Regions from separate parts of the Klebsiella sp. MISC125 genome, predicted to be linked through region 1. Evidence: predicted binding sites of a transcription regulator. Region 1 holds the regulator's gene; the other holds the start of a gene.

The links. The regulator ArgR, encoded in region 1, controls arginine synthesis, uptake and breakdown. The targets are predictions, from matches to a motif close to ANTGAATAAAAATACANT.
Region 2: a site for ArgR is predicted at 2,575-2,592, ahead of argC (N-acetyl-gamma-glutamyl-phosphate reductase). Genes of this name have one in related genera too.

Annotation. Positions count from the first base shown of each region.
Region 1 covers NZ_CP180448.1:626,327-634,119, reverse strand. The annotation lists gene zapE (cell division protein ZapE) at 1-43, opposite strand, end outside; gene zapG (Z-ring associated protein ZapG) at 234-632, shown strand; gene degQ (serine endoprotease DegQ) at 805-2,172, shown strand; gene degS (outer membrane-stress sensor serine endopeptidase DegS) at 2,259-3,320, shown strand; gene mdh (malate dehydrogenase) at 3,402-4,340, opposite strand; gene argR (transcriptional regulator ArgR) at 4,754-5,224, shown strand; gene yhcN (peroxide/acid stress response protein YhcN) at 5,579-5,842, shown strand; gene yhcN-B (DUF1471 family stress response protein YhcN-B) at 5,948-6,214, shown strand; gene aaeB (p-hydroxybenzoic acid efflux pump subunit AaeB) at 6,363-7,793, opposite strand, start outside.
Region 2 covers NZ_CP180448.1:6,061,974-6,069,766, reverse strand. The annotation lists gene ppc (phosphoenolpyruvate carboxylase) at 1-1,119, opposite strand, end outside; gene argE (acetylornithine deacetylase) at 1,376-2,527, opposite strand; gene argC (N-acetyl-gamma-glutamyl-phosphate reductase) at 2,712-3,716, shown strand; gene argB (acetylglutamate kinase) at 3,723-4,499, shown strand; gene argH (argininosuccinate lyase) at 4,590-5,963, shown strand; gene oxyR (DNA-binding transcriptional regulator OxyR) at 6,234-7,151, shown strand; gene sthA (Si-specific NAD(P)(+) transhydrogenase) at 7,134-7,793, opposite strand, start outside.

The sequences.
Region 1 (7,793 bases):
TGAGAGCGGAAAGGTAACGCGATGTTGGCGACAGGCTTTGCATGATCTTATTGTTATTCCTTGAAAACCGTAATGCTGTAGCTCACGATTGACGAAAAAAAGGCCGTTCTACACTACGCGATGATACGCCAGGATTCCACTTCTGTGGGATTAGCGGTTATAGTGGCACTATCGGGCGCAGGCGGAGAGCCTAACAGCCACCCTACGGAACCACAAAACAACGGGAGATGTTCATGACCTGGGAATATGCGCTAATTGGGCTAGTCGTCGGTATTATCATTGGTGCCGTGGCAATGCGTTTTGGCAACCGCAAATTACGCCAACAACAGGCGCTGCAATTCGAACTGGAAAAGAATAAAGCAGAGCTGGAAGAGTACCGTGAAGAGCTGGTAAGCCATTTTGCTCACAGCGCTGAGCTACTCGATAACATGGCACATGACTACCGCCAGCTGTATCAGCATATGGCGAAAAGCTCCAGCAACCTGCTGCCAGCGAGCATGGCGGACGCCAATCCATTCCGTAATCGTCTGGAAGAGTCGGAAGCCGGTAACGATCAGGCTCCGGTCCAGATGCCGCGCGACTACTCTGAAGGCGCATCCGGCCTGCTGCGCGGTGGCGCGAAGCGCGACTAATCCTCCAGCGGCAGTAAAAATATTGTCCGGGCGCCCCCTCAGCGCCCGTCTCTATCTCTCATCCCGGCTACAATTTAAACATTGACCACATTGTTACCTGGTCGAAAATTCAATAACATCAGGCCATTCGGGACGTTTCCCATACACCTCAGATTACGAGAGCCAGCATCTAATGAAGAAACAGACTTTGCTGTTGAGTGCGTTAGCGTTAAGCATTGGGTTGTCGTTGTCCGCCTTACCTCCGGCTGCAGCGTCATTACCAACACAGGTACCGGGCCAGGGCGCATTGCCAAGCCTTGCCCCGATGCTGGAAAAAGTGTTGCCAGCGGTGGTGAGCGTACAGGTTGAGGGTACGGCTTCTCCGGCACAGAATATGCCGGAAGAGCTGAAGAAGTATTTTGGCGACAATGCCCCACAAGAGCAGGCGCAGCCGTTTGAAGGTCTGGGTTCTGGCGTCATCATCGATGCAGCGAAAGGCTATGTGTTGACCAATAATCACGTCATCAACCAGGCGCAGAAAATTAGCGTCCAGCTCAACGATGGTCGTGAGTTCGATGCCAAACTGATCGGTAGCGATGAGCAAAGCGACATCGCCCTGCTGCAATTACAAAAGCCCAGCAATCTGACGCAAATCGCTATCGCCGATTCCGATAAACTTCGGGTGGGTGATTTCGCCGTCGCCGTCGGTAACCCCTTCGGCCTCGGGCAGACTGCCACTTCCGGGATTATTTCAGCTCTGGGCCGCAGCGGCCTGAACCTGGAAGGGCTGGAAAACTTTATCCAGACCGATGCGTCCATCAACCGCGGCAACTCCGGCGGCGCGCTGCTAAACCTGAACGGCGAGTTGATTGGTATTAATACCGCTATTCTGGCACCAGGCGGCGGCAGCGTCGGTATTGGTTTCGCCATCCCCAGCAATATGGCACAAACCCTCGCTCAGCAGCTTATTCAATTTGGCGAAATCAAACGCGGCCTGCTGGGTATTAAAGGCATGGAAATGAGCGCGGATATCGCCAAAGCGATGAATCTTGATGTTCAACGCGGTGCCTTCGTCAGCGAGGTTCTACCGAACTCGGGGTCCGCCAAAGCTGGGGTCAAATCTGGCGACGTTATCGTTAGCTTGAATGGCAAATCGCTTAACAGCTTTGCCGAACTCCGTTCGCGTATTGCCACCACCGAACCGGGGACCAAAGTGAAGCTAGGGTTACTGCGCGATGGTAAACCCGTCGAGGTCGAGGTCACGCTGGATAAGAGCACCTCTTCTACCGCCAGCGCTGAACTTATCATTCCTGCCTTGCAGGGAGCGTCGTTAAGCGATGGGCAGATGAAAGATGGGACCAAAGGCGTCGCCATTGATAACGTGGATAAAGGAAGCCCTGCCGCGCAAGCGGGTCTGCATAAAGACGACATTATTATCGGCCTCAACCGCGAGCGAGTACACTCCATCGCTGAACTGCGGAAAGTTCTGGAAAGCAAACCGGCGGTTATTGCGCTGAACGTCATTCGCGGCAACGAAAGTATCTATCTGCTACTGCGCTAAGCCTCTTTCCGGACATCGCGCGCAGTGCGATGTCCGGACAAGTCGTGTTATGCTGCGCCTGTCCATCCATCAACGATATCGGCATCATGTCTGGAAAGCTTTTACGTTCGATACTCATCGGCCTGATCGTCGGGGGTCTGCTGCTGGCCATTATGCCTTCGCTGCGCCAATGGCAGCTTTCGCCGACCACGCAATACGATAGCGCGGATGAATCCCCCGCCAGCTATAATCCTGCGGTACGCCGCGCCGCGCCTGCAGTGGTGAACGTGTATAACCGCGCCCTTAACAACACCAGCCAAAATCAGCTGACTCTTGGTTCCGGCGTGATAATGGATCAACGTGGCTACATTCTGACGAATAAACACGTTATCAACGATGCGGATCAGATAATCGTCGCGTTGCAGGATGGTCGGGTTTTTGAAGCGCTGCTGGTTGGCTCAGATACCCTCACCGATCTGGCGGTATTAAAAATCAACGCCAGTAGCGGCCTGCCGGTCATCCCGATTAACCCAAAACGCGTGCCGCATATCGGTGACGTGGTGCTGGCGATTGGTAACCCTTATAACCTCGGGCAAACCATTACCCAGGGGATTATCAGTGCCACCGGTCGTATCGGCCTGAACCCGACCGGACGCCAGAACTTCCTGCAAACCGATGCTTCAATCAACCACGGTAACTCCGGTGGCGCTCTGGTGAACTCCCTGGGCGAACTGATGGGTATCAACACCCTGTCATTTGATAAAAGTAACGATGGCGAAACGCCTGAAGGGATCGGTTTTGCAATTCCTTTCCAATTGGCAACTAAGATCATGGATAAGCTAATTCGCGATGGTCGCGTCATTCGCGGCTACATTGGCATCAGCGGTCGCGAAATTGCGCCTTTACATGCTCAGGGCGGAGGCGGTATCGATCAGCTTCAGGGGATCGTGGTGAATGATGTTGCGCCGGAAGGCCCTGCCGCCCAGGCAGGGATCCGCGCCAACGACGTGATTATTTCGGTTAACGATAAACCTGCAGTGTCAGCTCTGGAAACGATGGATCAGGTGGCGGAGATTCGCCCGGGTTCGGAAATTCCGGTGGTGATTATGCGTGACGATAAGAAAATCACCCTGCATATCGCCGTACAGGAATATCCAGCGACCAATTAACAGGCTCCCCGAATGGGGAGCATTGTTTTCTATAGACAAAAAAGCCGGAACAGAGGTTCCGGCGTATCTTTTCGTGAAATGTTATTTATTCACAAAATCCTCACCGAGGGCGATATCTTTCTTCAGCGTATCCAACATCCCTTCCAGAGCCAGTTGCTCGAACGCGCTGAGTTTGCCAATCGACCGGCGCTCTTCTACACCATTTTTACCCAACAGCAGCGGCTGTGAGAAGAAGCGGGCATATTGACCATCGCCTTCAACATAAGCGCATTCGACAACCCCTTTCTCACCTTGCATTGCGCGAACCAAAGAGAGGCCGAATCGTGCTGCTGCCTGGCCCATCGACAGCGTCGCTGAACCACCACCGGCTTTTGCTTCAACAACTTCGGTCCCGGCATTTTGAATGCGCTTAGTCAAATCAGCCACTTCCTGTTCGCTAAAGCTCACGCCAGGAATTTGTGATAATAAAGGAAGAATGGTCACGCCAGAGTGGCCGCCAATAACCGGCACTTCAACGTCTGATGAAGATTTGTCTTTCAGCTCAGCGACAAACGTATTTGAACGGATAATATCCAGCGTCGTGACGCCAAACAGCTTGTTCTTATCGTAAACGCCAGCTTTTTTCAGCACCTCGGCCGCAATCGCCACCGTCGTATTCACCGGGTTGGTAATAATCCCAACGCAGGCTTGCGGGCAGGTTTTGGCGATCTGTTGCACCAGATTTTTCACAATCCCGGCGTTAACGTTAAATAAATCGGAGCGATCCATGCCGGGCTTACGCGCGACACCTGCGGATATCAGCACCACATCAGCACCTTCCAGTGCCGGGGTTGCGTCTTCACCGGAAAAACCTTTGATTTTTACATCGGTAGGGATATGGCTAAGATCAACCGCCACGCCCGGGGTTACCGGAGCAATGTCGTACAACGAGAGTTCTGAACCTGAAGGCAGTTGGGTCTTAAGTAGTAGGGCAAGCGCCTGGCCAATTCCACCAGCGGCGCCGAGGACTGCAACTTTCATCCTAAACTCCTTATTATGGTTAAAATAGTCTTTCGTTACTCCGTCGCCTGGACCTTAATTCACAAGATGAACAATTACAATAATTATGGCTGAAGAATGCGTGGTCGTGCGCAGCGATGCAACAGCTTCGCATTTTCCTCCCTGAGACTGACCATCCAGCAAAGCGTAGTACCGGATCGACTGTTGGTTACAATACACCCAGCCCATTGGGCAGAACAACATCATTTAATAACATTTCATTTACTTTTGTAGCAATTTGCGTGCCGTGACACAGGCATGTTCCTTATTAGGGTTATTTGCTAAAATATGCCCCCTTCATAACATTATTTACGCTTCTCCCCTGCGGATTATTTGCATAAAAATGCATGGTTATGCATAATGATGTTGTTTTTACCACCATAATTGGGTGACTTATGCGAAGTTCGGCGAAACAAGAAGAACTGGTTAAAGCGTTTAAGGCGCTGCTTAAAGAAGAAAAATTCAGCTCTCAAGGTGAAATCGTACAGGCGCTACAAGAGGAAGGCTTCGATAATATCAATCAATCGAAAGTCTCGCGTATGCTCACGAAATTTGGCGCAGTGCGTACGCGTAACGCCAAAATGGAGATGGTGTACTGCCTGCCTGCCGAGCTTGGCGTCCCGACAACCTCCAGCCCGCTGAAAAATCTGGTACTGGATATCGACTATAACGATTCGGTCGTCGTCATCCATACCAGCCCTGGCGCAGCACAGCTGATTGCCAGACTGCTGGACTCTTTAGGCAAGGCTGAAGGTATTCTTGGCAGCATTGCGGGTGACGATACTATCTTTACCACCCCAGCCAGAGGTTTTAGCGTTAAAGATTTGCATGACGCCATTCTCGTCCTGTTTGAACAAGAACTCTAAGCTTCTTCCCTCTGGTTAACTCCAGAGGGTTTCCTCTCAAAAAATCAGCATTTTTTTAACATTTAGTGTGTTTTTCCACTTCTATACATTCCTTTACCTAATGAATCCCCCTGAAGCGCACAAAAGATCAAATCATCATATCCATATGATTTTATTAACTATAAAAGTTAGTCATGACCAAAGACTGACATTTCTAATTCTTATACGTTATAAAGAAGACATTTCTTTGTAATTATTTACAAGAACAACAATTAGCACGGTATTAATATTTTCAGTGATTAGTGTATACTTGATTTTGTGATGAGGGTCACGAAACAAAGACCCCCAATAAAAAGATTCGACGAGGTCAACATCATGAAAATCAAAACCGCTGTAGCCGCATTGAGCATGCTTTCCGTTCTGTCTTTCGGCGCTTTTGCCGCTGATTCTATTAACAGCGAGCAAGCTCAAGGCCGTCAGGCAATCGGCACCATTTCCGTCGGCGCGGTAAGTGCTTCCCCGATGGATATGCACGAAATGCTGAATAAGAAAGCTCAAGAAGAAGGCGCTTCCTCCTATCGCATCATTGAAGCGCGTACTGGTGACCACTGGCATGCAACTGCAGAACTTTATAAATAAGATTTAACAATTGTCGGTCATTAGCTGAAATACAGAATATCCCTCAGCGGCCTGAGTGCATTGAAACCTCCCGCCGCTGCAAACAATATGATTGGAGTATAGATTATGAAAAGCGCAATTATCATCGCATCCCTGGGCCTGGCTTCCGTACTCTCTTTTGGCGCGAACGCTGCCGTCAATCAAGTTAACGCTGAGCAGGCACAAAATCTGCAATCTATGGGTACCGTTTCCGTTTCTCAAGTAGGTAGCGCCCCAATGGATATGCGTCAGGAGCTGGCGGCTAAAGCCGAGAAAGAAGGCGCCAGCAGCTACCGTATTATTGAAGCTCGTACTGGTGACAGCTGGCATGCTACGGCTGAGCTGTACAAATAAACCCTCGTCGTCTCATCTGACGACTTGCCCCCGCCTGTTGGGGGCTTTTTTTTGTCTCTGTCGTGCGTTAAAACGCGAGTTCCCTTCCAGCCCTTCTTCCGCTTCATCAAATGCTAAAGCATCTACGCAGCTTATCGCCGGGTGGCGTTTAGCTATTGATCAGTACATGCTGGTATTTATGCAGCATCTCCACCAGTCTGCGCACGGGTTCCGTCACCTGCGGTGATGCTTCCCAGTGCTGTAGCTTTTCCTGATAGATATTGAGTTCATCTAACAGTCTGGCGAAATAATATCGACGTTTATCATCGCTACCGGCAGAAATAACACGATCGGCTGTACGCCGTAGCTGCCGATGAAACGCAGACAGGTCGTCATTTATCGGTACAGGTGCATCACGCAGACGTTGATGGGCAATAATCAAGGTCAGCGCCAGACGAAAACGCGCGATATCGCCAGGAAACTTATTCAGCAGTAAAAAAAGTTGGCGATACAGCGCCGGCAGATGGTTCTCCTTGCGTCGCGCCGTATTAGTCGTCAGCGAAGAAACCGCTGCCGATACAAACTGGTTTAATAGTACGCGTCCGGTACGTGCCTGTGAATTATCGCGAACCAGCAAGATCACCATCAGCGCGAGGAAACACCCCACGATCTGCCCTAAAGCGCTATCAAGGAACTGGCTAAACTCAAACTTCATCGGGTTATCGAGCACCAGAATATTGATTGTACTGGCCAGCGCCCCCAGCGAACCCAGACGCCGCTTTTGCACCTCAATGCCGATAAAGAACGCCATCACGGCAAGGCTAATACACAGCAGCAGCATGCTTTGCTGCGTCGCGGGCATAATCACGAGGAAAAACAGCGCACCCAGCGGTAAAGCTGCCAACGTGCCGTAGAGGAAATCGATAGCCACCATCCGGGGATTAGGCAAACGCATCGCCAGCGCGGTGACCACCGCAATCATGACCATAGCCCCACTACCTGAAGTCCAGCCAGTCCACAGCCAGAACAGCGTCCCGAGAATACAGGAGATAGATGTACGCCAGAAGTTAACCATCGCATGATGGCGCTCGGCAGATTCAGCCTTAACCACCACTTCGCCCTGAAGAACTTCATTTTCAATGCGGCTGATTTTGGTATTGCTGACCACTCCGCGCTTCAATAACAGATAGCGCGTCGCGGCTCCCACCCAACTGTAAATCGTCACCGGGGTATTATGCTCCCCCTTCCAGGTCAGAAAGCGGCGCATCCGTTTTAGTTGCCGGTGAACGTCCTGCACGGTTTCAACTGGTTCAGCAAACAGTTCACGATAGTCATCGGTGACCATTTCAGGGCGCGTATTCTGAATCAGGTAGGTTTCGCAAGCCTGGGTAATCAGGGTCAGAGAAAGAGTATTGATCGCCTTCAGGCGCTGATTCACTTTTGCCCAGCGCGAGGACTCCATAATCAGGTTCCCGCGCATACCTTCCAGCGCGTTAGTACGGCGTACCATCGCGCTCCAAGCTTTATCGACTTCTTCTTTATCGCCATGCGCCACGCAAAGCTGCATCAGGCGATATTGATCAATCAGCAGATTATCCAG
Region 2 (7,793 bases), 850 kb from region 1:
GTTGGCGATGATGCCCATGCCGCAGGCTTGTAGTGATTGATAGCAGGCGTAAAGCGGTTCCCACAGCTGTTCATTTTGCGTGAGCAGACCTGCTGGTTTCGGGAGTCTCTGCCCTTTCAAGCGCGCTTCCAGCCAGGCCTGTGTTTCCATCAACTGCGTGCGCAGTTTTTTCATCAGGTAGCGATAGGGTTCTTGCGCGCCTTCCGCACCCGCCAGTTCGCGCAGCTCGTCGGTACACTCGACCATCGACAGCTCGGAAATCAGCAATTGGATATCTTTCAGGAACAGATCGGTCGCTTTCCAGCGGCTAAGCAGCAGGACGTGGCGGGTAATATCGGCGGTCACGTTTGGGTTGCCGTCGCGGTCACCCCCCATCCAGGAGGTAAAGCGAACCGGGACAAAATCGACCGGTAAGCGATAGCTGAGGTTATCTTCCAACTGTTCGTTCAGCTCGCGCAGGTAGTTCGGCACACCTTCCCACAGGCTATTTTCGACAACAGCAAAGCCCCATTTGGCTTCGTCGACCGGAGAAGGTCGGTGCTTACGGATTTCATCGGTATGCCATGACTGGGCAATCAGCTGGCGCAGACGGCGCATCACCTGGTGGCGTTCATAGTCAGCGATATCGTTGTTATCAAGCTGTTTCAGGCAGTTGTTGATTTCACCCATCTTGTGGATCAGGGTACGGCGGGTAATCTCGGTTGGGTGAGCGGTTAAAACCAGCTCCAGAGACAGGGACTCCACCGCTTTTTTAATAATGTCTTCGTTGAGATTGGGTTGGTCTTTGAGCTTTCTCAGGGTACGAGCAATCACTTCCGGATTGCTAGCCGCTTCGCCCTTTGGCGAAATGCTGTGGTATTGCTCAGCGGTATTCGCCAGGTTCAGAAACTGGCTGAAGGCGCGCGCCACTGGCAGCAGCTCGTCGTTGGACAAGTTTTGCAGCGTGGTGAGCAGTTCCTGGCGGTTGGCTTCATTGCCTGCGCGAGAAGATTTGGACAACTTACGGATAGTTTCGACACGATCAAGAATGTTTTCTCCTAGCGCATCCTTGATGGTGTCGCCCAGCACCTTACCGAGCATACTGACATTACTACGCAAAGCGGAATATTGTTCGTTCATGTTACCCCAGACACCCCATCTCATTTTATTTTGTTATATCCGGCGCTCGATAATTTGAGCAGTGGATAAGCAACCGTCTTTTATAAAGCCACGTAAAAACCCCCACGTCAATTGTTGCGAAATCGCTTCAGCAAACGAATAAATAGCGGCAATTTGCGAAATTTAACTCAGAGGTCGCTTGATAAGTGTTGCTTATGAAAGTGTGATAATTGTCACTCTCCCGCCCTGATACAAAAGAGCGGAAGAATGCGTATTTTTAATGCCAGCAAAAATGGTGGACCACCTGAGTGATAAGCTCACGAGTCGGCTTAATAAAGCGCGTTTCCAGGTACTCATCCGGCTGGTGGGCCTGGTTGATGGAGCCAGGGCCTAATACCAGCGTTGGGCAGAGGGTCTGAATAAATGGCGCTTCGGTGCAGTAGTTCACGACTTCGGTTTGCGCGCCGAGCAGTTTTTCGACAACCGCAACCAGTTTATGGTCCGGCGGGCATTCATAGCCGGGGATCGGCGGATGCAGTTCGGAAACGGTCAGACGCCCAGGCCAGCGTTCGCTTACCGGTGCCAGCGCTTCTTCAAGGAGTCCGTTAAGATCGTTGAGCGTCATACCCGGCAGCGGGCGAATATCCATATGCAGTTCGCAGCAGGCGCAAATGCGGTTGGAGGCATCGCCGCCGTGAATCGCTCCGAGGTTAAGTGTGGGGTACGGGACGGTAAACGCAGCGTAGTGATAACGCTCTTTTAAGTCGTCGCGTAGCTGCATGATGCGACCAATGGCATCGTGCATCAGCTCAATGGCGTTGACGCCGCGTGCCGGGTCGCTGGAGTGGCCGGATTGCCCCTGGACGCGAACCGCGTTGGACATGTGGCCTTTGTGCGCACGCACCGGCTGCAGTGACGTAGGTTCGCCGATAATGGCGCAATCCGGTCGCAGCTGGGTAGTTTCGGCAAAGTAGCGGGCACCGGCCATGCTGGTTTCTTCATCGGCAGTTGCCAAAATATAGAGCGGTTTTTTCAGCTTAGTCACATCAACATCGCGCAAAGCATCGAGAATAAAAGCGAAGAAGCCTTTCATATCCGCGGTGCCAAGGCCGTAAAGTTTGTTGTCGTGCTCGGTCAGAGTGAAGGGGTCGCGAGTCCAGCGACCATCATCAAACGGGACGGTATCAGTATGCCCGGCTAGCAGCAGGCCGCCAGCACCGTTGCCGGTACTGGCCAGCAGATTGAATTTATTGCGTGTACCCGGCACCGGTTGAACTTCAACGTTAAAGCCAATATCGCGGAACCAGCCTGCCAGTAAATTGATTAAAGACTCATTGCTTTGATCCAGCGCCTCTTCGGTTGCGCTGATGGAAGGTGTGGCGATCAACGCGCGGTAAATCTCGATAAAGGGCGGTAAATTGTTTTTCATTGTTGACACACCTCGGGTCATGATAGTATCAATATTAATGCATTATTTGTGAATAAAAATACATTATCGCTGAGCCTAAGAAAACCTATTTAATGTAGGGATGATGTTCTTACGGCTTAACAGGGTGGGGAAGGCAACGGTCTTCCAGAGCAAATATACGTAAGCAAGAAGGTGAAGAGCCCCAATGTTGAACACGCTGATTGTGGGCGCCAGCGGTTATGCCGGCGCAGAGCTAGTGGCCTATGTAAATCGCCATCCTCATATGACCATAACCGCTTTGACGGTCTCCGCGCAAAGCAATGATGCGGGAAAATTAGTTTCCGATTTGCATCCGCAGCTAAAAGGGATTGTTGACCTGCCGCTGCAGGCAATGTCCGATATTAGCGAGTTTAGCGCTGGGGTCGATATCGTTTTTCTCGCTACCGCCCACGAAGTGAGCCATGACCTGGCGCCGCAGTTTCTCGCGGCGGGTTGCGTGGTGTTCGATCTTTCCGGGGCGTTCCGCGTTAACGATGGCGCTTTCTACGAAAAATATTATGGTTTCACTCACCAGCACCCTGAGCTGCTGGAACAGGCGGTTTACGGCCTGGCCGAGTGGAGTGTCGATAAGCTGAAAGAGGCGAATTTGATTGCGGTGCCGGGTTGCTACCCGACGGCGGCCCAGCTGTCGTTGAAACCGCTGATCGACGCGGACCTGTTGGATCTTAACCAGTGGCCGGTGATCAATGCGACCAGCGGCGTTAGCGGCGCCGGGCGTAAGGCTTCCATCGGCAACAGCTTCTGTGAAGTCAGCCTGCAGCCCTATGGCGTCTTCAACCACCGCCATCACCCTGAAATATCCACTCATCTGGGTGCGAACGTTATTTTTACCCCGCATCTGGGCAACTTTAAGCGTGGGATTCTGGAAACCATCACCTGCCGCTTGAAGCCTGGCGTGAGCAAAGAGCAGGTGGCGGCGGTGTTCCAGCAGGCCTATGCGAACAAACCGCTGGTGCGTTTATATGATAAGGGCATGCCCGCATTGAAAAATGTCGTGGGTCTGCCATTCTGTGATATCGGTTTTGCGGTCCAGGATGAACATATCATCGTCGTGGCGGCGGAAGATAATCTGCTGAAAGGCGCGGCGGCCCAGGCCGTACAGTGTGCAAATATCCGTTTCGGCTTCGCTGAGACGCAGTCTCTTATTTAAGGTGTGATGATGAATCCTTTAATTATCAAACTCGGCGGCGTCCTGCTGGATAGCGAAGAAGCGCTGGAGCGCCTGTTTACCGCGCTGGTGAATTATCGCGAGACGCATCAGCGTCCGCTGATTATTGTCCACGGCGGCGGCTGCGTGGTGGATGAGCTGATGAAGCAGCTTAATCTGCCAGTGAACAAGAAAAACGGTCTGCGAGTGACCCCTGCGGATCAAATCGACATTATTACCGGCGCGCTGGCGGGGACTGCCAATAAAACGTTGCTGGCGTGGGCGAAAAAACACGGCCTGGCTTCCGTTGGACTATTCCTTGGTGATGGCGACAGCGTTAAGGTGACTCAGCTTGACGCCGCACTGGGCCATGTGGGGCTTGCACAGCCGGGCTCTCCGGCCCTGATTAACACGCTGTTGGCTGGAGGTTACCTGCCGGTCGTCAGCTCTATCGGTGTCACCGATGAAGGCCAACTGATGAACGTCAACGCTGACCAGGCGGCTACCGCACTGGCGGCAACGCTTGGTGCAGACCTGATTCTGCTGTCGGATGTAAGCGGTATTCTTGACGGCAAAGGTCAGCGTATTGCCGAGATGACTGCGGCGAAAGCAGAGCAGCTGATTGAGCAGGGCATTATCACCGACGGGATGATCGTCAAAGTGAATGCGGCTCTGGATGCGGCACGCACGTTAGGTCGCCCGGTGGATATTGCCTCCTGGCGTCATGCTGAACAGCTGCCAGCGCTGTTTAACGGAACATCGATCGGTACACGTATTCTGGCTTAATATTTTATGCCCGGCGGCGCTTTGCTTGCCGGGCCTACAAGACTGTAGGCCGGTTAATCCGGCGGAACTAACGAATAAAGGAAGCATGTTATGGCACTTTGGGGCGGGCGTTTTACTCAGGCAGCGGATCAGCGGTTCAAACAGTTCAACGACTCTTTGCGCTTTGACTATCGCCTGGCGGAGCAGGATATCGTTGGCTCTGTTGCCTGGTCCAAAGCGCTGGTGACGGTTGGCGTATTGACCGCTGATGAACAGCTGCAACTGGAAGAGGCGCTGAATATTCTGCTGGAAGAAGTGCGGGCTAACCCGCAACAGATCCTCGAAAGTGATGCGGAAGATATTCACAGCTGGGTTGAAGGCAAGCTGATCGACAAGGTCGGTCAGTTGGGCAAAAAGCTACACACCGGGCGCAGCCGTAACGACCAGGTCGCGACCGACCTGAAGCTGTGGTGTAAAGATACCGTGGTGGAACTACTGTCGGCGAATCGTCAGCTGCAAAGCGCGCTGGTGGAAACGGCGCAGAACAATCAGGACGCAGTGATGCCGGGTTATACCCACCTGCAGCGCGCGCAGCCGGTGACTTTCGCTCACTGGTGTCTGGCCTACGTCGAAATGCTGGCGCGTGACGAAAGCCGTCTGCAGGATGCGTTGAAACGTCTGGACGTCAGCCCGCTGGGCTGCGGCGCGTTGGCGGGCACGGCCTATGAAATCGATCGTGAACAGCTGGCTGGCTGGCTGGGCTTTGCTTCAGCCACTCGTAACAGCCTGGATAGCGTCTCTGACCGCGATCATGTCCTGGAACTGTTGTCCGACGCCTCAATCGGTATGGTCCACCTGTCGCGTTTTGCTGAAGACCTGATTTTCTTTAATACCGGCGAAGCGGGATTTGTCGAGCTGTCCGATCGCGTGACTTCTGGCTCATCGTTGATGCCGCAGAAGAAAAACCCGGACGCACTGGAACTGATCCGCGGTAAATGTGGCCGCGTACAGGGCGCGCTGACCGGCATGATGATGACCCTGAAAGGTCTGCCGCTGGCATATAACAAAGATATGCAGGAAGACAAAGAAGGGCTGTTCGATGCGCTGGATACCTGGCTGGACTGCCTGCATATGGCGGCGCTGGTACTTGATGGTATTCAGGTGAAACGTCCGCGTTGTGAAGAAGCCGCGCAGCAGGGTTATGCGAACGCGACCGAGCTGGCGGATTATCTGGTCGCCAAAGGCGTACCGTTCCGTGAAGCACACCATATTGTCGGTGAAGCGGTGGTAGAAGCCATTGCTCAGGGTAAACCGCTGGAAGATTTGTCTCTGGTCGATTTGCAGAAATTCAGCAGCGTGATCGCCGATGACGTCTATCCGATACTGTCGTTGCAATCGTGCCTTGATAAGCGAGCGGCTAAAGGTGGTGTCTCACCGCAGCAGGTTGCTCAGGCTATTGCTGATGCCAAACAGCGTCTGATTTAAACGTCAGCCACGCCGATGTTGAGGCGGTGAGTAAACGAAGCTCGGGTAACCCCCGGGCTTTTTTATGCAAAAAAAAAGCGGACACAAGGTCCGCAAAAGTTCACGTTGGCTTTAGTTATCCGGGTAGAGAGAATCTATGAGGCAGCTCAATGATTTTCAGAGGGTTGCCTCGTTTGTGGGTTTATTATTGAACAGAAAACTTGATAGGGATAATCGTTCATTGCTATTCTATCTATCGCCATGGACTATCGTGGCAATGGAGGATGAATAATGAATATTCGCGATCTTGAATACCTGGTAGCGCTAGCCGAACATCGCCACTTCCGGCGTGCGGCAGACTCCTGCCACGTTAGCCAACCCACTCTCAGCGGACAAATCCGTAAGCTGGAGGATGAGCTTGGCGTCATGTTGCTGGAGCGCACCAGTCGTAAGGTTCTGTTCACCCAGGCCGGGCTGTTGCTGGTGGACCAGGCGCGTACTGTGTTACGCGAAGTCAAAGTGCTCAAGGAAATGGCAAGCCAACAGGGAGAGTCCATGTCCGGGCCGCTGCATATTGGCCTGATCCCGACAATTGGGCCTTATCTGTTGCCACTGATTATCCCGATGCTGCACCAGACCTTTCCAAAACTGGAAATGTATCTGCATGAAGCGCAAACCCATCAGCTGCTGGCGCAACTCGACAGCGGTAAGCTCGACTGCGCGATTCTGGCATTGGTCAAAGAGAGCGAAGCCTTTATTGAGGTACCGCTATTTGATGAGCCGATGCTGCTGGCTATCTACGAAGATCACCCATGGGCGAACCGTGACCGTGTGCCGATGTCGGAACTGGCTGGGGAAAAGCTGCTGATGCTGGAAGATGGCCACTGTCTGCGCGATCAGGCGATGGGTTTTTGTTTTGAAGCTGGTGCTGATGAAGATACCCATTTTCGGGCAACCAGTCTCGAAACGCTGCGTAACATGGTTGCTGCCGGTAGCGGTATAACCCTGCTGCCTGCCCTTGCCGTGCCGCAGGAGAGAAAACGCGATGGTGTCGTCTATGTGCCGTGCATTAAGCCGGAACCACGACGTACCGTCGGGCTGGTTTATCGTCCTGGTTCGCCGCTGCGTAGCCGCTATGAACATCTGGCGGAGGCCATCCGCGGTAAGATGGATGGCCATTTCGATACAGCGTTAAAACAGGCGGTTTAAGCCATTCAACGCGGCTACCCGATAGGCTTCTGCCATTGTCGGGTAGTTAAAGGTGGTGTTAACGAAGTACTCAATGGTGTTACCACCACCTTTCTGCTCCATAATCGCCTGGCCGATGTGAATAATTTCGGCCGCGCGCTCGCCAAAGCAATGAATGCCGAGGATCTCTTTCGTCTCGCGATGAAACAGGATCTTTAGCGTCCCAACGCTCATGCCGACAATTTGCGCTCGCGCCAGATGTTTGAACTGCGCACGTCCCACCTCATAAGGTACCTTCATGGACGTGAGCTGCTGTTCGGTTTTGCCGACGGAGCTGATTTCCGGAATGGTGTAAATCCCGGTAGGGATATCTTCAATTAAATGCGCGGAGGCTTCACCTTTGACCAGCGCCTGGGCAGCGATACGCCCCTGATCGTAAGCGGCGGATGCCAGGCTCGGATAGCCAATCACATCACCTACGGCATAAATATGCGGCAGGGCGGTTTGATACATACTGTTGACCTTCAGTTGACCGCGGCTATCGGTTTGCAGGCCGATGTTTTCCAGCGCCAGCGAGTCGGTATTCCCGGTGCGGCCGTTGGCATACAGCAGGCAGTCCGCTTTCAACTTTTTGCCGGATTTCAGATGCATGATGACGCCGTC